Regions from separate parts of the Pseudoalteromonas issachenkonii genome, predicted to be linked through region 1. Evidence: predicted binding sites of a transcription regulator. Region 1 holds the regulator's gene; the other holds the start of a gene.
What was found. Region 1 encodes NrdR, which represses ribonucleotide reductase genes. Its sites were predicted from a motif close to AAACACNANATNTNGTGTTT; they were not measured.
Positions count from the first base shown of each region.

Region 2: the regulator NrdR is predicted to act here: its motif matches at 13,088-13,107, upstream of nrdA (class 1a ribonucleoside-diphosphate reductase subunit alpha).

Region 1 is NZ_CP011030.1:785,676-802,498, reverse strand. It holds gene dxs (1-deoxy-D-xylulose-5-phosphate synthase) at 1-1,465, shown strand, start outside; gene PISS_RS03680 (ligand-binding sensor domain-containing diguanylate cyclase) at 1,528-4,614, opposite strand; gene PISS_RS03675 (phosphatidylglycerophosphatase A family protein) at 4,646-5,131, opposite strand; gene thiL (thiamine-phosphate kinase) at 5,128-6,102, opposite strand; gene nusB (transcription antitermination factor NusB) at 6,187-6,600, opposite strand; gene ribH (6,7-dimethyl-8-ribityllumazine synthase) at 6,616-7,080, opposite strand; gene ribBA (bifunctional 3,4-dihydroxy-2-butanone-4-phosphate synthase/GTP cyclohydrolase II) at 7,174-8,286, opposite strand; gene PISS_RS03650 (riboflavin synthase) at 8,315-8,968, opposite strand; gene ribD (bifunctional diaminohydroxyphosphoribosylaminopyrimidine deaminase/5-amino-6-(5-phosphoribosylamino)uracil reductase RibD) at 8,993-10,120, opposite strand; gene nrdR (transcriptional regulator NrdR) at 10,123-10,572, opposite strand; gene glyA (serine hydroxymethyltransferase) at 10,680-11,936, opposite strand; gene thrC (threonine synthase) at 12,205-13,488, opposite strand; gene thrB (homoserine kinase) at 13,500-14,435, opposite strand; gene thrA (bifunctional aspartate kinase/homoserine dehydrogenase I) at 14,445-16,823, opposite strand, start outside.
Region 2 is NZ_CP011030.1:1,578,713-1,595,535, forward strand. It holds gene PISS_RS07245 (oxidoreductase) at 1-1,369, shown strand, start outside; gene PISS_RS07250 (NAD(P)H nitroreductase) at 1,765-2,313, shown strand; gene PISS_RS07255 (hypothetical protein) at 2,517-2,894, shown strand; tRNA gene PISS_RS07260 (tRNA-Ser) at 2,993-3,088, shown strand; gene PISS_RS07265 (hypothetical protein) at 3,200-3,523, shown strand; gene bamJ (BamJ family beta-barrel-assembly machinery protein) at 3,593-4,210, shown strand; gene PISS_RS07275 (TonB-dependent receptor) at 4,289-6,679, opposite strand; gene PISS_RS07280 (YkgJ family cysteine cluster protein) at 6,853-7,242, opposite strand; gene PISS_RS07285 (tetratricopeptide repeat protein) at 7,451-7,876, shown strand; gene PISS_RS07290 (hypothetical protein) at 8,012-8,485, shown strand; gene PISS_RS07295 (DUF1287 domain-containing protein) at 8,513-9,109, shown strand; gene yfaE (class I ribonucleotide reductase maintenance protein YfaE) at 9,207-9,479, opposite strand; gene nrdB (class Ia ribonucleoside-diphosphate reductase subunit beta) at 9,479-10,609, opposite strand; gene nrdA (class 1a ribonucleoside-diphosphate reductase subunit alpha) at 10,683-12,965, opposite strand; gene PISS_RS07315 (HAD family hydrolase) at 13,377-14,057, opposite strand; gene ubiG (bifunctional 2-polyprenyl-6-hydroxyphenol methylase/3-demethylubiquinol 3-O-methyltransferase UbiG) at 14,057-14,767, opposite strand; gene gyrA (DNA topoisomerase (ATP-hydrolyzing) subunit A) at 14,946-16,823, shown strand, end outside.

The DNA of each region.
Region 1 (16,823 bases):
GTCTATTGCTGCACAAAAAGAAGGCAAAGGGCGTAAAACAGTCGCGGTAATAGGCGATGGCGCAATTACTGCTGGTATGGCCTTTGAAGCAATGAACCACCTTGGCGATGTTAAATCAGACATGCTGATCATTTTGAACGATAACGAAATGTCGATATCTGAAAATGTCGGTGCGTTAACCAATCATTTTGCGCGTATTTTATCAGGTAGCTTTTATACCAACATCCGCGAAGGCAGTAAAAAGCTGCTCTCTGGTGTACCGCCGGTAAAAGAGCTTGCCAGCCGTATGGAAGAACACATTAAAGGGATGATGATCCCGGGTACTTTTTTTGAAGAATTAGGTCTAAATTACATTGGCCCAATTGATGGACATGATGTGAATATGTTGGTTGATACGCTGCGCAATATGCGTAACTTAAAAGGCCCACAGCTTTTACATATAAAAACCCAGAAAGGCAAAGGTTACAAGCCTGCCGAAGCCGATCCGATTGGTTATCATGGCGTACCAAAATTTGATCCTGCAACATCAAGCTTACCAAAATCTAAGCCAGGTGCGGCGACTTTCTCAAATGTGTTTGGTGATTGGCTTTGTGACATGGCCGAGCAAGACAGTAAGCTCATGGCAATCACGCCAGCTATGCGTGAAGGTTCAGGCATGGTACGTTTTTCTAAAGAGTATCCAGAACAATACTTTGACGTAGCAATAGCAGAACAACACGCTGTTACTCTTGCTGCAGGTTTTGCTTGTGAGGGCTTAAAGCCCGTTGTGGCTATCTATTCTAGCTTTTTACAACGCGCGTACGATCAACTAATTCACGACGTTGCACTGCAAAACCTACCGGTATTATTTGCTATAGACCGCGCCGGTATTGTTGGAGCCGATGGTGAAACCCATCAAGGCGCCTACGACTTAAGCTTTATGCGCTGTATACCTAATATGGTCATTATGGCCCCAAGTGATACTAACGAATGCCGTCATATGCTTTATACAGGCTATCAAGCTAATTGTCCTGTTGCTGTTCGTTACCCGCGTGGTAGTGCAGGCTCAGCAGACATTCAAAGCACTATGCAACAACTTGAAATGGGTAAAGCGAATGTAATTAAAAAAGGTACTAAAGTGGCTATATTGTCATTTGGTACCTTGCTTGAAAACGCACAACTTGCCACTGATGAGCTCAATGCCACTCTAGTAAACATGCGATTTATTAAGCCACTTGATACGGCATTAATTAATGAGCTGATTAATGATCACGATATTATTGTAACCCTTGAAGATAACGCGATTGCGGGCGGTGCAGGCTCTGCAGTTAATGAATATTTAGCGAGCATTAAAGCCTATGTAAAAGTGCTTAACTTAGGTATTCCTGATGAATTCATTAAACATGGCACACAACAGCAAGTGCACGATGAAATGGGGTTAGGTGAACATGGTATTTTAACTTCAATTAAATCATTTATGAGCTAACACTTATCGTGTTTAATAAAAAAGGAGCCATTGGCTCCTTTTTTATTGCTCACTTATAATCTCTAGCGCATCCATACCTTAATATCGGCTAGACCATTGCTTTGTAACAAACCAATTTGCTGTTCAACATTGGGGTTTTGCTCAAACTCAAATGCATCTAATTGCTCGTCAAAGGTAATATTAGCGACGCCATCGCCGCCGCGTTTTTTAACTTGATGTAATGCTATGTCAGCTAGATTAATTGATGTTTCCCAGCTAATAACTTGCCCACCTAAGAGAGGTAACGGATAGAACGACCACCCGACTGACGCTGTTATATTGGTTGTTTCACCGTTAGGAAGCTGAAACGAATAATCTGCAATTGCTTGGCATAATTCAGATACATAGCTGTCGATTAAATTACATTTAAAATCGCGCAATAACAGTAAAAACTCATCACCACTCCAACGGGCAACATAATCAGAACCTTGTGTACGCGAGTTAAGTAATGCCGCTACTTGTTGTAAACAGCTATCTCCAGCAATAGGGCCATAGGCATCGTTAATGCGGCTAAAGTTATCTAAATTAATAATTAACAACACCAACGATTTACCTTGAGCCTGCAATGACTGCGAGTTACGCTGAAAATGCTCAATATCTTTTGGTAGTTGATCAAACAAAAAACGGCGACTTCTCAGCCCTGTTAGCTCATCAGAGTGACTAACAAGTTTAAGCTGAGAGTTTACTTGGTTTAATTTATCGTTTGCTTGGCGAAGCTCAAGGGTTCGCTCAGTAATAAGCCCCTCAAGAACTTGCTGCTTACGTCGCTCTTGAACTTTAAATACCCAAAACACCAAATAAAAGAGCAACACAAAACCACTGGTGATCAGTAATCTAAAATATATAGTTTCACCAAATCGTTCAGGCACCACAAAAGCGTATTCGGCCGATTGCGCTTTGCCCCAATCTTCACCTTGACGTTTTGTCTCTAATTCAAATAAAAACATACCTGCTGGTAAGTTAGTGTAAATTGCTTCTCGGCGGGTATTTGCATAGCGCCAATCATTATCAAGTCCATTGAGTTTATACCTAAACTCTATACTTGCAGGTGCATAATAATCGATAGCGGTATAGGTAAGCGTTACGTCACGCTCGTCAGTTTTAAGTACTGGCTTTTTACCTAACGCAGCCGCAGCAAGTTTTCGTGATGGCGTGGTTAAAGTTTCTATAGTTGGTTTAAGTGAACGCAGTCCAAATAATTCTACGTCTTTAGGAATTTCTACAACGCCTTGCAAGCTGGGATACCAAATTGAATTATCCATATCAACCACCGCATCATGGCCTAAACCATTACAGCATTGACTTGCTTTACCATCGAGCTGTCGATCAAATGAAGAGATCACTTCCTCCACTTTTAGGCTTTCAATGTTGGCTTTGAATTGCTCAACTGGCATGCGATAAACCCCTTTCATGGTGCTTACCCAAATGCGTTTTGTAGTATCATCGTACTCAAGACTAAATATAGAACCATATGGCAGCCCATTGGCGGCATCTAATTGCTGCCACAGCCCTTGTCCACTGCGATAAAACAAACCATCGTTAAGCGAGCCAATTAAAATCCCCACGCCTTTAATGTGTAAAATGCTAGTAACGTACGCACTTTCCAAAGTGGTTTGGTCACCTATTTTTTCTATCCCGCGTTCAGTAAAGTAATACGCCCCTTTACTGGTACCAATCACCCCAAAATTTGGTTTATCTAAAACATAGGTTACAAACTTACTGCCTAAAAAAGCATTGTACGCAAAAGGGTTTAACCCGTTGTAATTTAAACGATATAAGCCTCGCCCAGTGCCCACCCAAAAGCCGCCTTTAGTCGACGTACTAATAGCAAATACAGGATTATCACTTAGCGCACGGGCAGGGAAACTATATAAGGTATTCGACTCGTAGAAAAACAAACCTCTACCAGTGGCAACATAAAGACGATTGCCGTCAAACTGTAAGTCATGTACTGAGGCGTTACCATACTTGGTACTGTTGATGACATTGATAAACGTTTTATCGGCATCGAAATAGCCTACGCCGCTTTTGTTGGCAATCCATAACTTACCATCTGGTGATTTACTAATGGCCATAACCGCTTCGGTCATTTTAGAAATGGCTGAATGGCGCTCTATTCGCCCTTCGTGAGCAAGCCAAAGTCCCTCACTAAAACTCGCTAACCATATATTATTTTCATCATCTCTAAATATATCGGCAAACCAAATACTTTGATCTAATTGACTGGGCTCAACCCATTGCCAATCATCCGACTTCCCTCTGAACAATAAGCGCCCATAAGTCGATACCCACAAGCCACCATTGCCATCACTCATAAACTTATAAACGGCTGAGTTGTTAGCGTTAGGCAGCGGAAATGGGCGTAGCTCATCATCTAAATCTAAAAAGTAAGCGCCTAGCTCAGAAGCAAGATATAAATTGCCATTTAAAAAGGATAAGTCGTGAACAATTGTTTGTGCTAAACGATCAGGCAAGGCCACTTTAGCGGTAAGCTCTAAGCGCAATTTAGAAAAATCAGACGCGCTTTGCGTCAAGCGCAATAAATTACGATCGTTAACCAGCCAAATTCCCTCTGGTGAGAGCGCCATTTTACTGACTGACCCTACTATTTGGGTGATCGCAGTGGCATTTACGATAGGGCTCGGATTGTTTAGCTGGTCGCGCAGCTCTATCTGGCCTCTGTCTATGTAATAAAGCCCATTAGCTGCTATCCAAATACTGCCTTTAGAGTCTTCAAGAATATCTCTAACAGGGCCTTTAATATTAAACTCTTGTGCGGTTAGCTTTTCTGGGTCTATAACAACGAGGCCGTTTTTCGTGCCTATCCATAATAGTCCTTGGCCATCAATCAGTAATTTATTGATGCCATTGCTGGGTAAAAACAGACTATTTTGAGTGTTGTAATTAGTAAAAGTGTTACCATCAAATCGGCTTAATCCGAATTGCGTACCAAGCCACATGTAGCCTTGGTTATCTTGCACCACACTTTTGAGGGATTGTGAGGGAAGTCCGTCTTTAATGTTCCATTGTTTAACTACGTAATCAGTAATTGAAGCCGTACTTGGCATGGCACACATCAAGAGTACACAAACCAATAAAAATCGCATCATAGTGCTGCCACCTAGTTAAACAAATAATAAATTAAAAGGGTAGTAAACCTACTTTTATCAATGCTTGCAAACAAATAAGCGAAAAAATACCTGCAAGTACATCATCGGCCATAATACCAAACCCACCATGAGCACGTTTATCAAGTATACGAATCGGCCCTGGCTTTGCTATATCAAAAAAGCGAAATAGTAAAAAGCCCACTAATAATGTTTGCCAATTCAGTGCTGCACCAATCATCGTTATATAGTAACCAGCGACTTCATCCCAAACAATAGCTGGATGATCATGAACTTGAAGGTCATCAGCTGTTTTTCCACATGCCCAAATACCAAATATACTGATCACCACCGCAAATACAATTTGTAACCATAACGGAAAATGCATGGTAATAAAAATAAATGGTAACGCCGCTAAAGTACCAAATGTACCAGGGGCTTTAGGCGCAAGCCCTGTACCAAAACCCAAACCAAAAAATTGATGTGGGCGTTTTAAATTAAATAATCGGTTTTTATTCAAACCTGCTCCTTGGAAAAGTGCTCAAAGCCTTTGTGCTCAAAAACAAACTTTTCACCTTGGTGTAATAATTCTATATTCCCGTCACCACTTTTGATTTGGCCGATACAGGTTGCTTCTACACCGTATTGGCGCAACTTAATATCGAGCATACTCTTATTACTGTCTGGGACAGTGTAAAGTAGTTCATAGTCATCGCCATAGTTGAGTATAAAAGGAAGCTGTTGCTCAAAATCAAGACTCGCTTGCATCGCATCAGAAGTAGGTACATTTTCAATATTGATTGTTGCACTGACCTGTGACAAATCCAAAATGTGACCTAAATCAGCAAGTAAACCGTCTGAAATATCAATAGCTGATGACGCTAAGCCACGCAAAGCTTGTCCGGCGGCCACGCGTGGCGTTGGAAAGTTTAAACATTTATTAATATGCTTTAAATGTTCAGGTGCAACTGGCAAACCTTGTTTTTTTGACTCAATTGCCAAACCAGCATCACCTAGCGGTCCGGTTACAAAAATCCAGTCGCCCACTTTTGCGCCACTTCGACGCAGTGCTTTACCTTCAGGAACCGTGCCTTTTGCACAAATAGTAATACTGAGTGGGCCTTGAGTCGTATCGCCACCAATAATTTGTACATTAAAGTACTCAGCAATTTCATGCATGCCGTCAGTCAGCTCTGCAATCCATTGTGGATCGATACTTGGCAACGTGAGTGCAACCGATACCCATGTAGGCTCTGCACCCATGGCAGCTAAATCACTTAAATTTACTGCCAGAGCTCGATGCCCTAATGCGCGAGGAGAGATATCATGAAAAAAATGCACCCCAGCAACTAAGGTATCTGTTGTTACAGCAAGCTGACAGTTTGCTGGTACTGTGACAAGCGCACAGTCGTCTCCAATCCCTAAATTAACATCGCGACGAGTGATACCGCGACCTTTAAAGTAGTGATTAATTAATTCAAATTCCTTCATACACAAAAAAGCCGACCTATGCCGGCTCTCCTTTTTAACGGTTATTTATAACAACTCACTGAAATTAATATGCAGCTTAAGTTGTTATGACTTGCGTAACTGTTTTACAGCTTTATCAAGTACACCGTTTACAAATTTATGGCTATCTTCAGCGCCAAACATTTTCGCTAATTCAATGCTTTCATTGATAGCCACTTTGTAAGGAACATCTTCACGAAATTTAAGCTCGTAGCTGCTTAAACGTAAGATTGCACGTTCAACTTCGTCTAATTCATCAAATGGACGAGTTAAATGAGGCGATACAGCTTCGTCTAGTTGCTTATGATTTACGGCAACTCCACGCGCTAAATCTTTAAAATATTCAACATCAATTTTAGTCACATCGTTTTCGATCAACATTTGTTGTTCGATATCGGCAATTGCATTGCCGCTTAATTGCCATGAATACACGGCTTGAAGTGCTAAGATACGTGCTTTACGTCTTGCTGCTGGTTTCACAAAAATTCCTTAAACTTAAATTTTATCTAACACATTAACCATTTCAAGCGCACCTAAAGCAGCTTCGCCGCCTTTGTTACCCATTTTGGTACCTGCGCGCTCAATTGCTTGCTCAATGCTTTCAGTGGTTAATACGCCAAATGCAACCGGGATATCATACTCAAGCGATACTTGTGCAAGCCCTTTATTTGACTCGCCAGCGACGAGATCAAAGTGAGGCGTGCCCCCTCTGATCACTACACCTAAGGCGATAATTGCATCATATTCTTTTTTTGCTGCAACGCGTTTCGCTGCTAAAGGTAATTCAACCGCACCGGGTACGTAAATCACGGTAATATCGTCTTCTGATACTCCACCAGTACGTTTTAGCTCATCAACAGCACCTGCAAGCAAGCTACTACCAATAAAGTCATTAAAACGAGAAATGACAATGGCAAACTTTTTGCCTGGAGCGTATTTATTACCTTCAATAATTTTCATTTGATAACCCTAAAAATAAGTTTAAGCGATTTCGGTTGCGCAAAAATTGATGCGCATTATACCACATAAATAAAATAATAACCTAGCGCGTAATTATTGTGGCTCTACGTAGTCAACCACTTCTAAATGGAACCCTGATAATGCATGGTATTTTTTAGGTAAACTCATCAAACGCATTTTTTGAATACCTAAATCAGCCAGAATTTGCGAACCCACACCTACGGTGCGCGAAGTACCTTGAAATTTACGTGGCGTCACATTTTCACCCGCATCAGCTGCGGCAAATGCTTTTACTGTGGCTTCTAACTCTTCAGTGCTTTCTTGCTTACCTAAAATAACTAAGGCGCCATTATGCTCAGCAATATAAGCCATTGCTTGCGATAAACCCCAACTACGGTCAGCGTTGCGATCAGAGAGTAAAATATCGTTAAAGGTACTTTGTAAATGCACACGCACTAAGGTCGGTTCTTGTTGTTTTATTTCACCTTTAAGCAATGCATAGTGTAACTGCCCATCAATGGTGTCTTTGTATGTCACTAAGTCAAACTCACCATGTTCAGTTGGCAATTTACATTTTGCAACTTGCTCAATTGTGGTTTCGTTTAGGTTGCGGTACTCGATTAAATCAGCAATGGTGCCAATTTTAATATCATGTTGCTTAGCAAATACTTCTAAATCAGGACGACGCGCCATGGTGCCATCTTCATTTAGGATTTCTACAATCACTGATGATGGCTCAAGCCCTGCTAAACGCGCTAAGTCACACCCCGCTTCTGTATGCCCTGCACGTGTTAACACGCCGCCTGGTTGCGCCATAATAGGAAAAATATGACCTGGTTGTACAATATCGCTTGGCACAGCGCCTTTCGCGATGGCAGCTTGAACAGTGCGGGCACGATCCGCTGCAGAAATACCTGTGGTAACCCCTTTTGATGCTTCAATCGACATAGTGAAATTAGTTGAGAATGCGGCACCATTATTTTTTACCATTAATGGTAAATCAAGCTGCGAGCAACGCTCTTGAGTCATCGTTAAACAAATTAGTCCACGGCCATGAGTCGCCATAAAGTTAATGGCTTCTGCACTAATGTGTTCAGCAGCAATAATTAAATCGCCTTCATTTTCTCTGTCTTCATCATCCATTAAAATAACCATTTTACCGGCTTTAATGTCATCAATTATTTCTTGTGCGCTGTTTAAATTCATAAGTTGCTCGTATAAGTTGTCAATGTCGTTATTTTATAAAGCCCGCTTTAGCGAGTAAGCTCATCGAAATATCTGAACCCGTAGGTTGCTCAGCCCCTCTAACTAGGCGCTCTAAATAACGTGCTATTTGGTCGACCTCTAAATTCACTTTGGTACCGACTTGAAAATCAGCTATGGTCGTTTGCCCGCTGGTGTGGGGCACAATCGTCAGTTTAAATTTATTACCTTCAACAGCATTAACCGTCAGGCTAATACCATCAATACAAACCGACCCTTTGTAAGGAATGTATTTCATTAAATTTTCATCGGTGGCTAACCAATATTCTGTTGCTCGCGCATTGGCATTAATTGCTGTGATAGTGGCAATACCATCTACATGGCCAGACACTAAATGACCACCGAGGCGCGAAACAGGTTGCATCGCCTTTTCTAGATTAACGGTTTGCCCTAATGCGTAATGTGCAAACCCTGTTAAGCTAATCGTTTCATTTGATAAGTCAGCACTAAAGCCGTCAATATGCTTATCAACAACCGTCAGGCAGACACCATTAGTTGCAATACTGTCACCTAACTTAACATCACTCATATCAAGGTTTTTACTTTGGATACGAATAGCTAAATCACCTTGTTTTTTTTGTAATAACGCAATTTTACCTGTCGCTTCAACTATTCCAGTAAACATAGTGCTACTCTTTATATAAAATGATTAATGAGCTTTTTTTAGTGCTGTGATACGTAAATCATCACCGATTGGCACACACTCATTAAAAGTTAAATTAATGGTATTTTGCATACTCATTAACTCTGGGAAATTTAGTAAACTTTTAGCATCGCTGCCCATTAATTTAGGAGCAATGTAAAAAACAAACTCATCAATTAAATCAAGTTCTGTCATTTTACCGGCCAGTGTTGCTCCGGCCTCTAGCCACACATTATTAAACTGCAATTGGGCAAGCGTGTTTAACACGGCCAGTAAATCTACTTTATTATTATTTTCAGGTACTTCAATCTGTTTAACAAAATGAGGCCACTGATGCGATTTATCAACCTTGGTGGTAAATATTATCACCTCACTTTGAATTGAAAATAAGGCAAGATCAGGGGTAAGTCTGTTTTGTGAGTCAATAACAACGCGAACCGGTTGGCGCAGTGGTAAATCAGTTGGTAAAGAATACGGTAACTCTTCTGGGCGCACATTTAATTTTGCATCATCCATTAATACCGTATCGGCACCGGTTAAAATTGCACAGCTTTGTGCTCGGTATAGTTGCACATCTTGGCGTGCTGCGGGGCCGGTTATCCATTTACTTTGCCCATTTTTAAGCGCCGTTTTACCATCTATACTTGCGGCCATTTTGCAAGTAACAAAGGGTAATCCCTGCTCCATGCGCTTAAAAAACCCAAGGTTTAATGCGCGAGCTTGCGCTTCAAGTAACCCGTAAGCGACTTCTATACCAGCATCCGCTAAAATTTTCAGACCTTTGCCTGCAACTTGCGGGTTGCTGTCAACCATTGCGGCAATCACTTTTTTAACACCTGCTGCTTTTAGCCCTTCAGCACAAGGCGGTGTTCGACCATAATGACTGCAAGGCTCTAGGGTTACATAAGCGGTTGCGCCTTTGGCATTTTCGCCAGCCATAGCCAGTGCGTTTACCTCTGCATGACCTTGGCCCGCTAACTGATGAAACCCTTCACCTATTACTTTATTGTTTTTTACGAGTACGCAGCCAACATTAGGATTAGGGGTTGTCGTAAAGCGCCCTTTTTTTGCCAGTTCAATAGCGCGAGCCATGTAGCGTTTATCATCCTCTGAAAACGAACTTTGCTTGGTCATTACTATTCCCCTAAGCGGGCTATTTCTTCACCAAATTCGCGTATATCTTCAAACGAGCGATATACAGAGGCAAATCTTACATAGGCCACTTTATCTAACTTTTTAAGCGCTTCCATAATGCACTCACCCACCAAATGGCTAGACACTTCGCGTTCGCCAGTGGCTCGCAGCTGCGACTTAATAATATTAACCACTTCGTCAACTTGCTCAGTGCTTACGGGGCGTTTTTCGAGGGCGCGAGTTAAGCCATTTAGTAACTTATCTTCATTAAACGGTTCGCGGCTGCCATCTTGCTTGATGACCCGTGGCATCACTAATTCAGCCCCTTCAAAGGTGGTAAATCGTTCGTGGCACTCATTACATTCACGACGTCTACGTACTTGGTGTCCCCCGCCGACAAGGCGAGAATCAATAACTTTAGTATCTTTGGCGGTGCAAAATGGGCAATGCATAACTGTGTGTTTCCGTTTTAAAAACAAAAAATGGCCGCTATTATAGCGGCCATTATCATAACAAAAATGTGTGCAGTTGTGATCTAAATTACTATTTTACTCTTGGATTAAGCGTAAACAGGTAATTTTGCACAAATTGCTTTCACTTTTTCTTTTACTTGCGCTTGTACTGACTCATCTTCGATGTTATCTAGTACGTCACAGATCCAGCCCGCTAACTCTTTTGACTCTGCTTCTTTAAAGCCACGACGAGTGATTGCTGGTGAACCAATACGCAAACCAGAAGTAACAAATGGTGAACGTGGATCGTTCGGTACTGAGTTTTTGTTAACCGTGATATTCGCATTACCTAGGGCAGCATCTGCATCTTTACCTGTGATATCTTTATCGATTAAATCAAGTAAGAATAAGTGGTTGTCAGTTTTACCCGATACTACTTTGTAGCCGCGCTCTTGTAATACGGCAACCATTGCTTGTGCATTTTTAACAACTTGTGCTTGGTATGTTTTAAACTCAGGTTGAAGTGCTTCTTTAAATGCGACCGCTTTAGCAGCAATAACATGACATAAAGGACCACCTTGGCCACCTGGGAAAACAGCGCTGTTTAGCTTTTTGTAAATTTCTTCATCGCCACACGCAGAAATGATTAAACCACCGCGAGGACCCGCTAATGTTTTGTGTGTTGTGGTTGTTACAACGTGAGCAAATGGCACCGGGCTTGGGTAAACACCCGCAGCAATTAAACCTGCAACGTGCGCCATATCAACAAATAAGTATGCACCTACTTTGTCTGCAATTTCACGGAACTTAGCCCAGTCAACAATACCTGAATAAGCAGAGAAACCCGCAATAATCATTTTTGGTTTGTGCTCAAGTGCTAACGCTTCAACTTGTGCGTAATCAATTTCGCCAGTTTCTTCGTTAAGGCCATACTGAATTGCGTTGTATGTTTTACCAGAGAAGTTAACGTGTGAGCCGTGCGTTAAATGACCACCGTGCGCTAGGCTCATGCCTAATACAGTATCAAGTGGGCTTAAAAGAGCTTGGAAAACAGCAGCATTCGCTTGTGAACCGGCATGAGGCTGTACGTTTGCGTAATCTGTACCAAATAATTCATTTGCGCGGTCAATAGCAAGTTGCTCAACCACGTCTACGTGCTCACAGCCACCGTAGTAACGTTTGCCCGGGTAACCTTCAGCGTATTTGTTAGTCAGCTGAGAACCCTGCGCTTCAAGTACGCGTGGGCTACAGTAGTTTTCAGATGCAATTAACTCAATATGCTCTTCCTGACGTGATGTTTCTTTGCTCATCGCGTCAAATAACTCTGGATCAAAGTCCGAAATATTCATGCTACGTTCTAACATTGGGGTCTCCTGGGCAACGTGTATGGGTATTTTTTAGAGGCTTTATTGTACGCTTAAAACGACGTTTTGCCTACGCTCTTAAGTTGAGGATATTTAAACAGGGATTGAAACTATTTCACAGCATTTTGATGATGATATTTTTTTATAAACTAATAACAATTTTAAATGAATTTTATTTACTACATTTATATAGCTTATGCGTTATGTCTAAAGCGATGCATAAACAAACAAAAAAAGCGGCCTAAGCCGCTTTTATTATCGGCCTTTTTTAGGCAAGCTTTTTAAACAATTCTGTACGCAAAACAGCATAATCGTTGTGCATATCAGTGGCTAAACACGGTTTTGCTAATGCATCAGCTAACGGCTTTGGCATATCTAATTCAACATTAAGGATATCCTCAACGCTGTCTTTAAATTTGGCCGGATGCGCAGTCGCTAAAAAAACCCCCACAGCATCTGCCGCCTTATTTTCTACAAGACCTTGGTAAGCAATTGCGGTGTGAGGCTCTGCAATATAGCCAAGCTGTTGAATTTTTTTCATCACTGTTTGTGTTTGCTGTTCATCAACACTCACCGAATAAAAGTTATCATAACTAAACCAGTTATTATCTAACATTGATTGCACACGTGGCCAGTTATTAGGTTTACTCACATCCATTGCATTTGAAAGCGATTCAATTGTCGCATTAGGCGTCCAATTTTTATCAAGCATAAAGCGCGGTACTGTGTCGTTTTGGTTTGTAGTCGCGCTTAGTTTACCTACAGGCATACCAATAACCGCGCCAATCATAGCCGCACACACATTACCAAAGTTACCACTCGGTACTGAAATATGCGCTGTAGCACGCTTTTCTTTTGGCAGCTGTGCAATGGCTTCAAAGTAATAACATACCTGCGCGACTAAACGGCTAATGTTAATTGAATTTGCTGAGTTTAAACCTAACTTCGATTTTAGCTCTTCATCTAAAAATGATTTTTTAACCAACTCTTGGCAATCATCAAAACTACCCTCAATCGCATAACAGTGAATGTTGTCACCAAGCGTTGTAAATAACTTTTGCTGCGCTAATGAAATTTTACCTTTAGGGTATAAAATAACGACATCAATATTTGGTTTGTTATAAAAAGCATGCGCTACGGCAGCCCCGGTATCACCCGATGTTGCAGTTAAAATAGTGACTTTTTCACCTTGATTAAATTGCGCCAAGCACTCGGCCATAAAACGGCCACCAAAATCTTTAAATGCCAGTGTTGGGCCGTGAAATAACTCTAAGCAATAGGTATTATCTTCAACTTCCACCAGCTTAACCGGAAAGTTAAACGCATTCTTAACCATCTGGGCAACAGTATCACTTGGTAGCTCGTCACCAATAAGGTGCGATAAAATTTTGCCGCTGCGAGTAACAAAGTCCATATCTAGTAATGCATCAACATCACTTAATGGCGCTAACGACTCTGGAAAAAACACACCTTGATTACGCCCTAGTCCTGTTTTTACAGCTTCAACAAACGACACTTTTTGTGAATATTCTTTTAAATTATGTAATTGCATGACTCTTTATCCTATAAAACATTTAATTGACGCGTGCCGTCGTTATCTAATTTACAAATATGGCAAAAGCCTTGCTCGTTGATGTAATTTTCCTCTAGCCACTGCGCGCATTGCTCTGCCGCTTCAAGTGTTTTACATACACTAAACAAGGTCGGCCCTGCGCCTGAAATACTCACAACTTCAGCACCCAGTGCTGGTAAGCTTGCTTTGGCATCACTAAAGCCGCTTATAAGTGGCGCACGGTATGGCTCTGCTATTTCGTCTTTCATAATGCTTAATGCATCATCAAAACGCCCTGTTAACAGTAAGCTACTAAACGCCGATAAACGCTGAGCAAACTCAACCCCGGCATGCATACTTAGCTCTTTTGGTAAAACAGAGCGCGCTTTTGCGGTATTGAGCGAAAAGCCCGGAAATGCGGCAACGTAATACCAGCTTTCATCAATAGGTAAAGCAATAGATTTATCAGGAATTAAATCACCGGTTAACTGTAAGCCACCTAAATAACACGGTGTGATGTTATCGTAATGGCGCCCCCCACTTACAACGGCTTCAAAATCTGCCATAAGCTCAATGAGCTCTACTTGGCTTAAATTAGTTTTGGCAAATTTATCCAGTGCTGCAAATGTCGCCACCACAGAGCAAGCACTTGAGCCTAATCCCGAACCAATCGGCAAATTTTTCCTAAGTTCGAGCTTTACCGCAGGCATATCAGGCGCAACATGCGCTCTAAAGTGCACTAAACACTGATACGCTAAATTTTCTTGCGCATCACTAGGTAGCTTATGTGCATAGTCGCCTGTACAAATAAATTCATCACTCGATGCGGCACTAACAACCGCCACATCACCCAATAAACCGCCATCAATGGGCGCAAGTGCGGCGCCCAGCGCATCAAAGCCAACGGCAAAATTACCAATAGACGCCGGAGCATATACTTCAATCATGACTGACTCCTAGCGAGATAATGTTTTTAATATGTCTGCAAATACACCCGCAGCCGTTACTGCAGAGCCAGCCCCATAACCACGAATTACAAACGGACGCGGTTGGTAGTATTGGCTTAAAATAGCCAGCGCATTTTCACCATCACGAATAACATTCAATGCATGTGATGAATCTACCGCTTCGATTCCGACCTTACAGTGACCATTTTTAATTGTGCCTACATAGCGAAGTACTTTACCTTCACTTGCTGCACTTTGAACACGGTCGTTAAAACCAGCATCTAAGCTAGGTAATTTCGCCATAAACTGCTCAACATTGTCACCTTGGGCAAAACCTGGCGGTAAAACCGACTCCACTTCAATATCGCTAAGCTCTAATTTCATACCGGCTTCGCGTGCAATGATCAGTAATTTACGTGCTACGTCAGTTCCCGATAAGTCATCGCGCGGATCGGGCTCTGTAAACCCGCTTTCTTTGGCTTTAATTGTTGCTTCAGAAAGTGATAAACCATCTTCTAGTGCACCAAACATGTATGAAAGCGAACCTGATAAAATACCACTAAACTCAAGTAACTCATCACCTGCACCAAACAACGATTGCAAATTATCGATTACAGGTAAACCTGCACCTACGTTAGTTTCGTATAAAAACTTACGATTATTTTTATGTGTTGCTGCAATTAAATCTTGGTAATACGTATATGAGCTCGTGGTGGCTTTTTTATTGGCAGCCACGACATGAAAACCTGCATTTAAAAAATCTACATATTGTGCAGCCAAGGCATCTGATGAAGTACAATCAACTAGCACTGGATTAACTAAATGATTTTGCTTAACAAACTGCTCGACCAATTTTAAATCAAACGCTTGCTCTGACTGCGCCAGTTTTTGCTGCCAATCATCAAACGCAATCCCCTCACCATCAAGGTGTAATTGACGAGAGTTGGCAACACCATATAGGTTTAATTTAATATTACGCTTTTCAAGCCATGCTTGTTGACGCTCAAGTTGGTTAATTAGCTCTTGGCCGACTAAGCCACAGCCCAATAAAAACACATCAATTGAAGGCACATGAGTAAAGAAGTTTTCATGGCAAATTTTAACCGCGTCATTACATAATTCACCGTCAATAACGGCTGAAATAGCACTTTCTGTTGAATCTTGCGCTATGGCAACAATGTTTACTTGCGCTTGTGCAAGCGATGCAAAAAACTTAGCCGCTAAACCCTTGTGGGCACGCATGTTATCACCGACTAACGTTACTATTGCTAAATTACGTTGCACATTTACCGGCTCAATGAGCCCCGCTTTTGACTCTAAATCAAAGGCTACTTGCAACGCACTTAACGCTAGATTTAAATCGCTTTCATGTACACAAAAGCTAATGCTAAATTCACATGATGACTGGGTAATGAGTACAATTGACACGTTATCATGCGCCAATGCATTAAATACTTTCGATGCCATGCCCACTTTACCTTTCATGCCTGGACCTGAAACGGTCAGCATAGCTAAATTTTGTAGGCTTGAGAGTGCTTTTACTGGTTCATCAGATACCGTATCGTTACTAATTAGTGAGCCTTGCGCATCTGGGTTATGAGTGTTTTTAATTTCGCATGGCACCCCTGCTTTTGCACACGGTAGGATAGTTTTAGGGTGCAATACTTTAGCGCCAAAATAAGAAAGTTCCATCGCTTCTTTATAAGACAGGAAATCAACCTTAGTGGCTTTTTTGATATAACGCGGATCGGCGCTGTATACACCATCAACGTCAGTCCAAATTTGACACACTTGCGCCTCTAAACACGCCGCAGCAATCGCCGCCGAGTAGTCAGACCCATTACGACCAAGCGTTGTGAGCTCCCCTTCATCATTACTTGCGGTAAAGCCCGGCATAATATAAACCGTCGCAGGGGATTCTTTTAACACGGCTTGAAAACGTGCTTTACTGGCCACTAAATCCGCTTCTGCGTCTATGTATCCGCCGGTTGAAACAATACAATCTGTTGCTTGTAAATAATGCGCGTTATGATCGGCTAATAGACTTTGCATTAGCGATACGCTAACACGCTCACCAAAGCTAATAATGAATGCTCTGACCTTATCAGGGCAGCACTTTATCAGTGCAATACCATCAAGCTTATTTTTAAGTTCGTTAAAGTCAGGCCAGTTTTGAACTGCTCCTTGCTTTTCCTCTACCGCTGCTTTGAGCATGTTGCATCGGCTAGTCAGTGAATGCCATTGTTCGCTAAAGTCATGCCCCTGCTCTGCAGTACTAGCTAAATTAACTAACGAGTCAGTCATGCCTCCTGGGGCTGACAGTACCAGCAACATTTCATCTTTTAATTGTGCCTTAGCGAGTGCAGCAACTTGCTCTAAACAGGCAAA
Region 2 (16,823 bases), 790 kb from region 1:
AAGAGCTAAAGTTTCAGATAAATTTCTAATTATTTTTAGACTGTCTGTTATCGATTTAATTCCGAATGGCTCAACTCCTGAGGAAGTAACACAACAAGCTATTGCACTTGAAAAAGCAGGTGTTGATATTTTTAATACTGGCATTGGTTGGCATGAAGCACGGGTACCGACAATTGCAAGCATGGTACCCCCAGGCGCATTTAAAGAAGCGTCAAAGCGGTTGAAAGATGTTATTAGCGTGCCTGTTATTGCCGTAAACCGCATTAATACACCAGAAATTGCCAATGATATTTTAACGGCGGGTGAAGCTGATTTAATCTCTATGGCGCGCCCTTTACTTGCCGATCCTGAGTTTTTTAACAAATACCAAGCCAAGCGCTCTGACCATATTAATATTTGTATTGGGTGTAATCAGGGCTGTTTAGACCACGTATTTAAAGGTAAACGTGCCACTTGCTTAGTTAACCCACAAGCGGGTTTTGAACTTGATTACCCTCTAGAAAAAGCCGCAACAGCTAAAAATGTATTAGTGGTTGGAGCGGGTCCTGCTGGGCTTTCTTCAAGTTGTTACTTAGCGCAAAAAGGTCACAATGTAACGCTTATTGACCAAAAGCAGCATATGGGTGGGCAGTTTAATTTGGCCATGCAAATACCAGGTAAAGAAGACTTTAACCATACATTGGCTTACTTTACCAATGAACTTAAGCGTTTAAACGTCACTATTGAATTAGGTAAAGCATTTGATGATGGTATGCTAAGCCAGTTTGATGATGTGGTTTTTGCCACGGGTGTAAGGCCACGTGAAGCCTCTATAGAATGTAGTGATGACAAACGTGTTTTTGCCTACGATGAAGTCATTCGCGGTGAGGTTGAACTTGGTAACTCGATTGCGATTTTAGGCGCAGGCGGTATTGGTTTTGATATGGTGGCATTTTTAAGTGAACATAAATCACAAAGTATCAGCGACTTTAAAACCCAGTGGGGAATAGAGTGCGATGCTCAGCCTCACAAAGATGATCGTCAACTTTATATGCTTAAACGCAGTGAAGGGCGCTTTGGTGGTGATTTAGGTAAAACAACCGGTTGGATACATCGTCAAGTTGCTAAACAACATGGCGTTAAGCAAATTGCCAATTGCCAATACCATCGTTTTGATAAAAACGGCCTAACTATCAGTGTTGCTGGCGAAACGCAAGTATTGCCAGTTGATACTGTGATTGCTTGTATTGGCCAAGTGTCTAATGACGAACTATTTAAGGCGCAAGCAGAGAATGCCAAGGTTCATGTTATTGGTGGCGCTAAACTAGCAGCGGCTATTGATGCCAAGCGCGCTATATTCGAAGCCTTACAAGTTGCACGCAGTATTTAATATGCAATTTAAGTAAGTACACGGGTCTGATTATTTTTTAAAGATAGTTAACTTTTAATCAGACCCTTATATTGTTGTTTTTTACCTTACCCCATTCCTTGTATAGCTAATAAATACGCTATTGCGACTTTCAATGGTGCCTCGGCTTCAACGCTTAACTGGCAAAATTAAACCTATAAAGCCCCTCATTAGTTCGACCTAATTATTTACACGCAAAAGGCGAGCGCCACTTTGTAATGGCACAAATACACGGCTATTTGGGTTGCGATATTATTTGTGTGCTTTTTTAACCTAGGTACTTTCTTGATAAGCAAATAATAACAGCGGGGTGCCCATTATATTTTAACCTAAGGGTTTCAATGGTATGCTATTGTTTTGTCTTTTGAGTAATTATAATGGATGCTATTGAGCTTTTATTAACCCGCCAGTCAGATGCAAAACTGACAGAGCCAGGCCCTAATGAAGAACAACTAAACATTATTCAGCAGGCTGGGCTCAGAGTTCCCGATCATGGCTGTATTGCGCCTTGGCAATATATCATTGTTCAAGGGGATGCACGTCATAAGTTGGGTGAAATTTATTATCAAAGCGCTTTGGCCGAGCAGCAAGCTGAAAAAGTAATTAATCGTGCTAAAGAGTTACCCCTTAGAGCACCCATGATCATTATTGCCATTGCAAAATATCAACAACATCCAAAAGTACCAAGAATAGAACAAGTTCAAAGTGCAGGCTGTGGCGTGCTGGCTATGCAACAAGCCGCATTTGCACAAGGGCTTGGCGGTATTTGGCGCACAGGTTACTTTGCACAAAGCCCCAGTGTTAAACACGCGCTTAACTTAAACAATGATGATGAAATAGTGGGTTATTTGTATTTAGGGACGCCAGCAGTTGAGTGTAAAAAGTCACCGCGCCATAAACCAGAAAACTATTTTAGTTTTTTGTAGCAATAGGATGAACTTTTTATATTCAATATAGTCATAATTCATTAAGTTAATCGTGTTACACTACCGCGGTTAATATTGTAGCTGCGAGAAGCGCACGGAAGCACCATACGCAATAAATCTTCTTCAGTTTGTTTTTTAATCGGTTGTTTTTTGGTAATGTATGGAAAGTCTTACCAATAATAACGATAAAGAAGACGAAAATGATGGGAAATTTATTTTTACGTGAAAAAGAAAACTGGTTTGCTTGGTCAATCTGGGGTGTTGTTGGCGCGCTTGCGACATTTTATGTTGCAATGAATACACAAGCAGCTCATTTTATTGCTGCAACTGCGATGGGTGTGCTAGTACTGCTAACATGGTGGATGCAACAGTCTCGACGATTTGATTTTGGCAGAGCCTTTAAAATATGCTGCTATGTTCTATTATTCACCGTACTACCTTCGTTTGTGTTAGTTGTGATCCCAAGTGATGACTTAAACCGCTTCGATTTAATATTTCAAAGTATTGCATTTTTAACTGCCAGCTTATTGGTGTGTTTAGTATGTTCTTGGATTGCCCGCAGACCTAAACAATATTACTAGGGTTTATGACTATCCTGATTAATATTTAACTATTTAACCGGTTTTAGTAAAATAGGGCTTTACAAGCTAAGCGTATGATCTTATTATGCGCGCCGTACGGAGAGATGGCAGAGTGGTCGAATGCACCGGTCTTGAAAACCGGCAGGGGTTTATAGCCCCTCTAGGGTTCAGTTCAAATCCCTATCTCTCCACCATTTAAAAAACCGCCTTATTGGCGGTTTTTTGCTATCTGGAGCTTTATTATGTCACAGTCCCCGGAGTTATCCTTTTCTAAACGTTTACTCAAGCACATCCTGCTATGGACTGTGTTTGGTTATTGTTACCAAAGTGCCATATCGTTATTGCAAAAAATGGCCATTGATGCATACCCAGATAATGCGCTGATGATGACTTTCTTATATGGCATCGGGTTTAATCTTTTATCCGGGCATTTAATCACAAAATACGATCATTTTTGGCCAGTGTGGGGCGCGTTTTACATTGGCATTATCGGTTTGGTGGCTGTGCCTCTTTTGTTGATCGGCGTGGTCGGATTGTTGCCGATGAGCTTACTTGTTGGAATTTTGCTCAGTTTACCTGTATGTACCTTTGCTATTGGTTTAATTAAAGAAAAACTCAATAAAAACTAGCCCCAAACGGCTTTTATTTTGTGATAGCATATACGGGTCTTTTAACTAACAAAACGTGAATAACACATTATGTCAGATAATTTTACTACAGATGCTGAAAAAGCAAGTTACGGTATTGGCTTACAAATGGGTGAGCAACTTAAGGCTAACCCTTTTGAAGGTTTAAACTTAAATTCAGTATTTGAAGGCATGAAAGATGCGTATGCAGGCAGTGCTTTTCAAGTAGAGATCCCTGAGATCCAAGCTGCATTTGAGAAAATCAACGAAGAGATCCAAGCTCGTCGTGAAGAAGAAGCTAAAGTATTGGCTGCTGAAGGTATTGCATTTTTAGAAGAAAACGCAAAACGTCCTGAAATTACAGTTACTGAGTCAGGTCTTCAGTACGAAGTACTTGCAACAGGTGAAGGCGAAAAGCCAACTGCAGAGTCTACAGTACGTGTTGATTACCACGGTACTTTAGTAAACGGTACTGTTTTTGATAGCTCATACGAGCGCGGTCAACCTGCTGAATTCCCAGTAGGTGGCGTGATCAAAGGTTGGACTGAAGCATTACAAATGATGCCAGTAGGTACTAAATGGCGTTTATACGTTCCTCATGAGCTTGCTTATGGTGAACGTGGTGCCGGTGCTGCAATCGCACCTTACTCAACTCTAGTATTTGACGTTGAGTTACACGCGATTCTTTAATTAGAATTTAGTTGTAAAAAAACCGCATTCATTATTACGAATGCGGTTTTTTATTGTCTGATTAAAAATGAGCGCGTTTTAAAAGTAGCCTCTAACGCCAAATTGGAAGTTACGTCCAGGAAGAGGTGCCGTATCTTTAATAAATGAACTATGTACAAAACCAAGTTCATCAGTAATGTTATCAACACTTAGGTAAAGCTGCGTGTCAACGGCACCTAAATCAAGCTGATAATTAGCTTGTAAATCAATTAATGTATAGCCATCCGTTGCCGTTTCGTAAGCACTAATATCATTTTGCTCAAAGTAATGGGTTCCTGTTAAGGTAAATTGCGCATTACCTAGGGTATATTGTAGTTCTGAGCCCAATTTATTGGCAGGGATACGTGGTAAATTACCTTCATTATCTTTTAGTTTGGCGCGAGTAGAGTCACCAAATACTTTTACCATGGCGCTGGGGTTTATTTGATAATGTGCATCAAATTCAAAACCATAAAGCTGCGCATCTTTACTGGTAAATTGATAAACATCAATTGCATCGCTGTGTCCATTGGCAGCAGACTCAAAGCCATCCATCTCATCAAACACTAATCCGGTGTTTTGTTGATAATAAAAGTTTTTAATATCGTTATAGAAAAAGTTGACGGTGTAGCCAAAGTCACCGCTAAAACGACGTAAACTAATATCAAGATTGGTAGAGGTCTCTTGTTTAATTTCTTCAGGTTCAAAATGCGCTTCTGCCCCTTCAATATGATAGCCCAAGCCAAGCTCATAAGTACCTGTGGCAACATGCACACCATTAGAGAGTAACTCAGCTGAAAGAGGTGCACGCTCTGAATGTGACAAGCTAACGGCTAGGTTGTGACTTGGCATATACTCCCAAATCGCACCTGCTGAGGCACTTACATTAGTAAAGCTTTCGGTGTAGTTAATGGTCTCATCTGCCGATACAGGTTGTTCATCATGGCTGTGCTGATGTGTATCTACATCACTTTTGATATCATAATCTTCTAGGCGGGCGCCAAGCTCTACGGTGACATCGCCAAATGTGCGTTCTTCAAGTAGATATAACGCATGGGTGGTAGTGACACTTGCAGGCGTAAACGCTTCTTCGCCAATTGCATCGTAATCAGATTCACTATAGTGATAGCCAATCATGCCATGCCATTGGCTTAACTGATGCTCTACATTTAAACGTGCTTCTGTGGTTTCGTTACTAAACGTGGTGCCAATCGCGCCATCTTCAATTTCACTGTGAGTGTAGTCGGTGTAGCCAAGACGAAGATTAATCGATTCAATCCAGTTATCATGAAATGCATAACTTACCAGTCCTTGCCAACGATCTTGCTCTAAATGAGCATAAACGGGAGTTTCTATATGTTCTTCATCCGCATGATCTTCATGATCGCCTTCTTCTTCATGGGCATGACCGTGATCATGTGAATGCCCTGGAATGCCATAGTCTGTTTCAATATTGCCGTATGAAAAGCCAACGGTTAAATGCTCACCGACATAGCTGGTACCAAAGTTCACTGTTTCACTGTCGATAAAAGTATTTTCAACTGAAGTGGCTGTTTCTTCATCGCCCTCAATGTGTACTTCACCTTCTTCATGTTCATCTGGTAGGTTAAAGCGAGGCGTTTGATAGTCATCACCACTGCGTTTGGTGCCATCAAAATGAAAATTAAAGTTATTGCTGCCTGTTTCTAATTTTGCCGCATAGGTGTTCGCATTTGAAACGGTATCGTGTGTGTATTGTGCCGCTCCCGAGAGTGCGTCAATATTATTGGTTGGAATACGGTTATCAACCACATTTACTACACCGCCAATAGCACCAGAGCCATATAGTAGGGTGCTTGGGCCTCGTAGTACTTCAATTTGTTCAGCGGCTAAGCTATCACTTGATGTCGCGTGATCTGGACCAATACGTGATGCATCACTGCTATCTAAACCGTTTTGAGTAATTTTAACACGAGGACCACCTAGGCCACGAATAATCGGACTTGAAGACACTGGGCCGAAATAACTCGCGTTTACTCCTGGTATTCCTTTAAGTGTTTCACCTAGGGTCGGTTTCGCTTTATTTTTTAGTTCATCCCCTGATAGTACGCTCACAGGTGAAATCATTTCTAAGCTATTTTTATGCAGTGCCGAAGCATACACAACCACAGTTTCAACCGAAGACGGCTTTAATGTAACAGTAATTGTATCGTCTACATTCTCAAGCGATATACGTGAATCGATGTAGTTATCTTTACTAATATGTAATTGGCTTTTAGCATCTATGTCGATGCTAAACTGACCTTGTTCATTGCTTTTCACGCTTTGTGACTTTCCATGAACATGGATAGTTGCATTAGCAATAGGTTGTTTTTTTGAATCTGTTACTGTGCCGTTAATCGTTGCTGCTAGGGCAGAGTGAGAACACAAAACAGACAGTAGCGCTGAGGATATGAGTGTTAACTTTGTCATAATTACTTCGAATCGTGGTTGTTATGTTGTGATATAATATAACACTACAAAATGGCATCATCAACAATGTTATACTATAACTTTTAATTTTGCGTTGAATGGCAAAATAATCGCGTTAAATTTACATTACCAGCTCATTATTACAGATCAGTGCATTTGTTATATTTATTCGCTTAAGAGCGGCTGTCTATCATTAGTATGTCTAATTTTTTTTGTGCTTTAAAAGGATTTTGTTTATCGATTGGTTCAAGCATTTCACAGTCATCGTTTATCATTTCTGAAATTAAACTTGGGTAGTGTCGGCAATCTTGAGGACGGTCATGGTAAATACTGCATGTATATTTATCTTTTTCTTGTGGATATTTTTTACTGCTTAGTACTAAAAATGGGCATTGCGTTAATTGCTCGCCTGTTTTGGGATCAAACCATAACTGATCGTTTTTAACATATTGAAATATTTCTGGGTTGAATAACGCCCACATTTCAATTTCATCCTGATTTGTATCTAAATCTGCCGCACCATATTTAGTGCAGCATTTACCGCATTGATTGCAATTTTGCATAGGGTAGGTATTTACTATTGCGACTTAAATTAAGCGTTAAGTGTAGCACTGTAATATCCAGGTTTTTAAATTAAACCTCTGTTTTTATCGCTTATAATACTTTTGTAACAACGCAGCGCTTAATAATAATGTACTATTAGGGAATATATTTCGAATACGATGCCTTTAATAAGTCAAAAAAGGCGCGTTAATAAGGTAGCGAGTAATTATGAATACTAAAGTATACAAAGCGGTTCACGATTTGGCGGAAAAGCTGATGGCAGCGGCTAATAAAAATGATACTAAACAGTTTGAATCTTTATATGCTGAGCTAAAAGCTATTTGTATTGAAAACGAAAATACAGCGAAAGATCACCCTGTTCAGTGGGAAACATTGGCTGATTTCACCGAAGAGCTAGAAGAAGCTATCGAGACTTACGAAAAAGCGTTACAGAAGTCGATAGAAATTAATAACAAAGATCATATGTCGTCTGTTGCCTTTTCTATGGCTACTTTACAGCTTGAGCTGGGTGATAAAGAAGCGGCAATTAAAAATCTGCAAGATGCTAAAATCAGTGCGAATAAAATTGAAGACAAAGAATTAAAATCAGAGATCCATGAGTTATTAGAATCATTGGTTGAAGAAGAAGGCTAGACAATTTTATAGCCATTATTAATAATCAGCGTCAGTAATAATACCATTGGCGCTTTTTTATTGATAAAAGCAAATTCTGCGTCATTAAATATTTATGCTTAAGTTAAGTCACTAAGCAAATTTTTTGGAGAAAACATGCTAGCGCAAATAGAACAATGGATTGATAAAACGAATAGCGAGTATGTTCATCAAAGAATATGCTGTGATGCATTTGTTAGCGAATTTGCTGGCTTTTACCCGCATGATTTTTTGAAAACTGCATTTTATGTGGTTGTTGAACACATTCCCAAGCCTGACTTTACTGGTTTACGTGAAATTGGTTTAAGCGATTTTATTGACATGGATGTAGCAGGGATCACCTATAAAAACACTTATTACATATTACCTCATGTTGCGCGTAATTTAAGAGTGCATTTTCATGAGCTGGCTCATGTCGTTCAATGGCGCGAGCTCGGTGCTCACGCTTTTATTATGCGCTACATCAATGAAATCCAAACCTGTGGTTATGATGATGCTCCGCTTGAAAAAATGGCCTATGCACTTGATGCGCACTTTACCAGCAATGGAAATAAATTTAATATTCCTGACTATATTACTCAACAGCTTTAGTTAATAAATATTATAAAAGGAATTTATATGTCGCGCTTTGTGCTCTATGTACTAGTTTTATCTGCCTTTAATGTACAGGCGAGCTCTTTTGATGACGATATCGTCAATGCATTGATCCACAGAACAACGCAACAAGTAACTTACGATGGCGCCTATCATAGGCTTGAATACCCTGGTGGCGATGTGCCCGATAATATTGGTGTGTGTACTGATGTTATAATTAGGTCGTATCGACAGCTTGGTATTGATTTACAAAAGTTAGTACATGAAGACATGCAGGCCAATTTTCGCGCATATCCTTCTAAGCGTATTTGGGGATTAACCAAGCCAGATAAAAACATTGATCATCGACGTGTACCTAACTTACAAGTTTACTTTGAGCGCCATGCTCAAGTGTTAACTAAATCGCTTAATGCAGCAGATTATAAAACCGGTGACATAGTCACTTGGATGCTGCCAGGCAATTTACCGCACATAGGTATGGTCGTTAATCAAATAGCGCAGGACAGTGGTCACCCGCTTATTGTGCACAATATTGGTCGCGGACCTGAAATGAGCGATATGCTTTTTGCTTATACAATTACGGGTCATTACCGATTTGTACCTGCTGCTTATTCAGAGTAAATAACACGGCTATAATCGCGATTACTTGAGTAATAATTGCAGAAACAGGTAAGTGAATAAAGCGAGCTGTTAGGCATTATACTGTGTGGTTTGCTAGTTACTTTAAATTAATACTGATATCACCATTGGGCTTGCAGCAACACAACAGTATTTCACCATCACGCACAAAGGCTAACGGTTCTTCATTGTAATTGACTTCACCAGAGACAAGCGTAGCACGACACGCACCACAATATCCCTCACGGCACTGGTAAGCAACATCAATTTTATTCGATTCTAAGCAGTGTAAAAGAGAAGGGCAGCCAGCGGTAAAATCTAAACACTGGCTGTTATCTGCAAGCGTGACACTTGCAGTGGTTCTATCAGTCATTATAAATCAAAGTCACCAAATTCAGCAGCATCAACCTGTGAATCAATTTGACCTACAAGGTATGAGCTAATTTCCGCTTCTTGTGGAGCAACTTGCACGTTATCAGAAACAAGCCATGAGTTGATCCATGGAATCGGATTACTGTTATTATCAAACTGTGCTGGTAAACCAATAGCAGTCATGCGTGCATTGGTAATGTATTCAACATACTGACATAAAATATGTTTATTTAAGCCAATCATTGAACCATCTTTAAACAGGTACTCGGCCCATTCTTTTTCTTGCTCTGCAGCGTCAACAAACATCTTGATTGCTTCTTCACGGCACTGTGCAGCCACGATTGCCATTTCAGGGTCGTCTTTGCCATCTTGCATAATATTTAAAATATGCTGAGTGCCTGAAAGGTGAAGCGCTTCATCACGGGCAATAAGCTTAATAATTTTAGCATTACCTTCCATTAGCTCACGCTCGGCAAACGCAAATGAACACGCAAAGCTCACATAAAAGCGAATAGCTTCAAGAATGTTCACTGACATCATCGCCAGATACAATTTCTTTTTCAGCTCGAATAGGTTAACCACCACGGTTTCACCATTAATATCATGTTTGCCTTCACCGTACAGGTTGTAAAGCGACACTGAGTTAATTAAATCGTCGTAATAAGTGGTTACGGCATCGGCACGTTCACTAATTTTGTCATTGCTAACAATGTCGTCAAAGATGAGTTCAGGCGCTTGAGTTACATTACGAATAATATGTGTGTATGAACGGCTGTGAATGGTTTCACTAAACGCCCATGTTTCAATCCATGTTTCAAGCTCAGGAATTGACACAATTGGCAATAGTGCAACGTTAGGCGAACGGCCTTGAACACTATCAAGCAAAGTTTGGTATTTTAAGTTACTTAAAAAGATATGCTTTTCGTGATCAGGAAGCGCTTGAAAGTCTAAACGGTCTTTACTTACGTCAACTTCTTCAGGACGCCAAAAGAAAGACAATTGTTTTTCAATCAGCTTTTCAAAAATAGGGTATTTTTGTTGATCGTAACGTGACACGTTAACGGTTTGACCAAAAAACATTGGCTCTTGCATTTGGTTATTATGATTTCTGCTAAAAGTAGTATAAGACATGTTTATCACTCAAAAAACTATCACTAAAACTATCAGGACAAAGCGGGCAAGGCGCCCGCTTTAAGTTTAACTATTAAATTTTACACGCGCCGCCTGCACAATCATCATCTTCCACTTCTGGAGCGTCTTCTTGTGCGTCTGATGCGCCATCACGGGTGTTATGGTAGTACAGCGTTTTAACACCTAGCTTGTAGGCACCAAGTAAGTCTTTTAATAAGACTTTCATAGGTACTCTACCGCCTTCGTATTTATTTGGATCATAATTAGTATTTGCTGAAATCGTTTGGTCGATAAATTTCTGCATTATGCCTACTAATTGTAAGTAACCATCGTTAGATGGGATATCCCACAGTAACTCATAGCTATCTTTAAGGCGTTCGTACTCAGGGACAACTTGTTTTAAAATACCGTCTTTACTTGCTTTAACACTAATATGGCCACGCGGTGGCTCAATGCCATTGGTTGCATTAGATATTTGCGATGATGTTTCTGATGGCATTAATGCGCTCAGTGTTGAGTTACGCATACCGTGCTCTTTAATACTGGCACGTAACGCGTCCCAATCAAGATGAAGTGGTTCATCACAAATTTTATCTAAATCACGTTTGTACGTATCAGTTGGCATAATACCTTGTGAGTACGTTGTTTCGTTAAATTTAGGACAGGCACCACGCTCTTTTGCCAGCTCATTAGATGCTTTCATTAGGTAGTACTGAATCGCTTCAAATGTTCTGTGCGTAAGCGCATTTGCGCTGCCATCTGAATAACGCTTACCGTTTTTAGCTAGGTAGTATGCGTAGTTAATAACGCCTATGCCTAGCGTACGACGTCCCATGGTTGCATTTTTAGCTGCAGGTACTGGGTAGTCTTGGAAATCAAGTAGGTTATCAAGTGCGCGTACTGCAAGCTCAGCTAACTCTTCTAGTTCATCTAAAGACTCAATCGCGCCTAAGTTAAACGCAGATAATGTACAAAGTGCAATTTCACCTTCTTCATCATTCACGTTGCTAAGAGGCTTAGTTGGTAACGCAATTTCTAAACATAAGTTAGATTGACGGATCGGAGCCACTTTTGAGATAAACGGACTGTGTGTATTACAGTGGTCAACGTTTTGTAAGTAAATACGACCCGTGCTAGCACGTTCTTGAGCAAACATAGAGAACAGCTCAATTGCTTTAATTCGTTTTTTACGAATTGACTCGTCTTGCTCATATTTTACATATAGCGCGTCAAACTCGTCTTGATCTTCAAAAAATGCATCGTAAAGGCCAGGCACATCAGAGGGGCTGAATAACGTAATGTAATCGTCTTTAATTAAACGTGAGTACATGAGTTTATTAAACTGTACGCCGTAATCTAAGTGACGTACGCGGTTATCATCAACGCCACGGTTGTTTTTAAGCACTAATAAGTTTTCAACTTCTAAATGCCAAAGCGGGTAGAAAAGGGTTGCTGCGCCACCACGTACACCGCCTTGCGAACAGCTTTTAACCGCTGTTTGAAAGTGCTTATAAAACGGAATACAGCCAGTGTGATACGCTTCACCGTTACGAATAGGGCTACCTAGTGCACGAATACGACCTGCATTAATACCAATACCAGCACGTTGAGAAACGTATTTAACAATCGCTGATGATGTAGCGTTAATTGAGTCTAGGCTATCGCCACACTCAATAAGTACGCATGAGCTAAACTGGCGTGTTGGCGTACGTACGCCCGACATAATTGGCGTAGGTAAAGAAATTTTAAATAATGAAACCGCATCATAAAAACGTTTAATGTAATCAATACGTGTATCACGAGGGTAATCAGAGAATAAGCTTGCAGCCACTAAAATATATAAAAACTGCGCGCTTTCGTAAATTTCACCCGTTACACGGTTTTGAACTAGGTATTTACCTTCAAGCTGTTTTACTGCTGCGTAGCTAAAGTTAAGATCGCGAGAATGATCTAAGTACGCATCTAGCTCATCTAATTCTTGCTCTGTGTAATCAACGAGTAAATGTGCATCGTAACGTTTTTGTTCAACCATGTTAGTAACATGGTCAAAAAGACGCGGTGGCTCAAACTGGCCATAGGCTTTTTTACGTAAATGGAATACAGCTAAACGAGCAGCAAGATACTGATAATCAGGTGATTCTTTTGAGATCTGATCCGCAGCGGCTTTAATAATCGTTTCGTGGATGTCTTTAGTACGAATACCGTCATAAAATTGAATATGCGATTTAAGTTCAACTTGTGAAACCGAAACGTTATTTAAACCTTCGGCGGCCCATTCAATAACGCGATGGATCTTATCAAGATCGAGTGGCTCTTTACGACCGTCACGTTTGCTTACAGATAACTGTTGGTTCATAGCTTTGCCTGTATTCCTTGGGAATTAAATATTTTTGACCAATGCGTGCACCTAAAAAAGCGCAGTGCCTATTCGTTTATTGTTATTTTCACCGGTTTGGTGAATTTAATTGAATAACATTTAGCCACAATATCTGGTGTTGTTCAAATTAGAGATCACAAGATAGTGTGGTCTGGTATCTTTTGCAAGGGACAGAAACCGCTCTCATTGTGGATAACGTTGGGATAACGTAATTGTGTTAGTAGGCATTAACCTTTGATCAATCGGTTAAGTTGAAATTTGTAAAAATCAACTAAGGAAAGATTAAATTTACGCTTTTTTAAAATAAATTTTGTCTGCTTTTTTTATCATCAAGCTTTGCGTAAAAACTAACACAATCACAATATGTAGTGTTTATTAATTAACATGGCACTATATGTGGTTAAATGCATCTATAGGACTGTGCCAATTAAAATCCGCATTCCAAGCCAATGCCTCGTCAACACTCGGTACATATCCCCATAGTGCGGTTGCGGTGTGCATATTGGCTGCTTTACCTGCTTGAATGTCACGCTGCGCATCACCTATATATAAGCAACGCGAAGGATCAACACTCATTTGCTCAGCGCAATACAGTAAAGGAAGGGGTGAGGGCTTAGATTCAGCTAAGGTATCACCGCTTATCACAATACGTGCATTTTTTAATGCAGGAATCGCCTTGACTAAAGGATCAGTTAAAAATCCGGGCTTATTAGTCATAATTCCCCAGGGTATTGCTTTGTTATCAAGTGCGATTAGTAATTGCTCTATTCCTACAAAACATCGAGTATGGGTGGCAATATTGGCAGCGTATTGCGTGACTAGCTCATGTAAAAGTTGCTCTTGCGGCTGTTGTGCCCAGCTTTCTTTAAAACCAGCAGCCAATAAAGCGGCAGCACCGTTTGAAGCCGCGGGGCGATATATATCACTGCCCACTTGGGGCTGTTGATGATTTTGCAGCACGGTGTTCAGTGCGGCGCCTAAATCATCAGCGGTATCGAGTAAAGTGCCATCTAAGTCAAACAGCAATGCTTGATATTCCATTGGGACAATGGGGGTTTGAGAGCTTGCCATTACGCTAACTTCTCAAAATGCAGCATATAATTTACGCTTACATCATCATTCATTGTGTATTGCTTAGAAAGCGGGTTGTAACTTAAACCAGCACTGGCACGTACTTTTAAGCCAGCTTGCTCTGCCCATGCAATTAATTGTGCAGGTTTAATAAACTTTTTATGGTCATGGGTACCCTCTGGGACCATTTTTAACAGTTTTTCTGCACCGACAATAGCGTATAAGTAAGCTTTTGGGGTTTTATTAAGAGTAGAGAAAAAAACATCAGCCCCAGGTTTTGCTAATTTAGCCACCGCATGAATAATAGAAGCAGGGTCGGGGACGTGCTCTAACATTTCCATACAAGTGATCACATCAAAGCGCTCAGGGTGCTCATCTGCAAACTGCTCTGCAGGTACTTTTATATACTCAACGGGGACACTTGTTTCTAAGCTGTGTAACTTAGCTACGGTTAAAGGCTCTTGGCCCATATCGATGCCTGTTACGTTTGCGCCCATTCGCGCCATGCTGTGACTTAAAATGCCACCACCACATCCTACATCTAGGGTTTCTTTATCAAATAATCCTTTGGTTTTGTCTGCGATGAAATCTAATCGTAATGGATTAATTTCGTGAAGCGGCTTAAATTCGCCTTCTAAATCCCACCAACGTTCTGCGATGGCTTCAAACTTTGCTATTTCTGCGTTATCTACATTTTGATGTTCGGTCATAAAATACTTCCTCGTCAATCTGAGGCCATTATATAGGCCTAAATTGATAAATCGCAAAGTTTTGCGCCTGTAAATTAAAATTAATTGTGATAGCATGGTTACTTAGAAATAATAACAAACACTCTTAATACCTAATACTGGGTTGTTAAGAGCTGATACTGAAGGAATGTGATATCAAATGACTGATCTCGCCAATGAAATTCTGCCAGTCAATATTGAAGACGAGTTAAAAAACTCCTACTTAGATTACGCCATGAGTGTAATTGTAGGACGTGCATTACCAGACGTGCGTGACGGTTTAAAACCTGTTCACCGTCGCGTTTTGTTTGCAATGAACGAGCTTAGTAATGACTGGAACAAGCCTTACAAAAAATCGGCCCGTGTGGTCGGTGACGTAATCGGTAAATACCACCCACACGGCGACAGTGCAGTTTATGACACCATCGTACGTATGGCTCAGCCATTCTCACTGCGTTACATGCTAGTAGATGGTCAGGGTAACTTTGGTTCGGTTGATGGTGATTCAGCAGCGGCAATGCGTTATACAGAAGTACGTATGGCAAAAATGTCGCACGAATTATTAGCCGATCTTGAAAAAGAAACGGTTGATTTTGTGCCTAACTACGATGGCACAGAGCAAATTCCTGATGTGTTACCCACTAAAATACCTAACCTGTTAGTTAATGGTTCATCGGGTATTGCGGTTGGTATGGCAACAAATATTCCGCCACATAACTTAACAGAAGTCGTGAATGGCTGTTTAGCGCTTATTCAAAACCCTGAATTGACCATTACTGAGTTAATGGATTACATTCCTGGGCCTGATTTCCCAACTGCGGCGATTATTAACGGTAAAAAAGGCATTGAACAAGCTTATCAAACCGGTCGTGGTAAAGTGTACATGCGTGCGCGTGCTGACATCGAAACCGATGAAAAGACGGGTCGCGAAACCATTATTGTTCATGAAATCCCTTACCAAGTTAACAAAGCACGTTTGATTGAAAAAATCGCCGAGCTAGTTAAAGATAAAAAAATTGAAGGGATCAGCGCATTACGTGATGAATCAGATAAAGACGGTATGCGTATCGTTATCGAGATCAAACGTGGTGACGTAGGTGAAGTTATTTTAAACAACCTTTATTCACAAACTCAGTTACAAACAGTGTTTGGTATGAATATGGTTGCGTTAATTAATAACCAACCTAAGTGTTTCAACTTAAAAGAAATGCTTGAAGAATTTATTATCCACCGCCGTGAAGTTGTTACCCGTCGTACGGTATTTGATTTACGCAAAGCCCGCGACCGTGCGCATACGCTAGAAGGTTTAGCGATTGCACTGGCTAACATTGACCCAATTATCGAACTTATCCGTAAGTCGCCAACACCTGCTGAGGCAAAAGTTGCATTAACAGCGCGTCCATGGGAATTAGGTAATGTTAAAGCCATGCTTGATAAAGCAGGCGAAGACAACGTAGCACGCCCAGATTGGTTAGCAAGCGAGCTTGGTATTCGTGATGGTCAGTACTATATTTCTGAGCAACAAGCTCAAGCAATATTAGACTTACGTTTACATAAACTTACTGGTCTTGAACACGAAAAAATTCTTACCGAATATCAATCATTACTTGAGTTGATTGCTGAGTTATTATTCATTTTGGCAAATCCAGAGCGTTTAATGGAAGTTATTCGTGATGAGCTCGTTGAAATTAAAGAGCAATATGGTGATGAGCGCCGCACTGAAATAAATGCTGCAGCACACGATATAAGCCTTGAAGATTTAATTAACGAAGAAAACGTAGTTGTTACGCTTTCACATGAAGGGTACGTTAAGTATCAAGCATTAACTGATTACGAAGCGCAGCGTCGTGGTGGTAAAGGCAAGTCAGCAACTAAGATGAAAGATGAAGATTTCATTGAACGTTTATTGGTTGCCAACACTCACGATACTATTCTTTGTTTCTCTACAGCGGGTCGTTTATATTGGCTTAAAGTATACCAGTTGCCACTTGCCAGTCGTGCAGCACGCGGTAAGCCAATTGTTAACTTATTACCACTT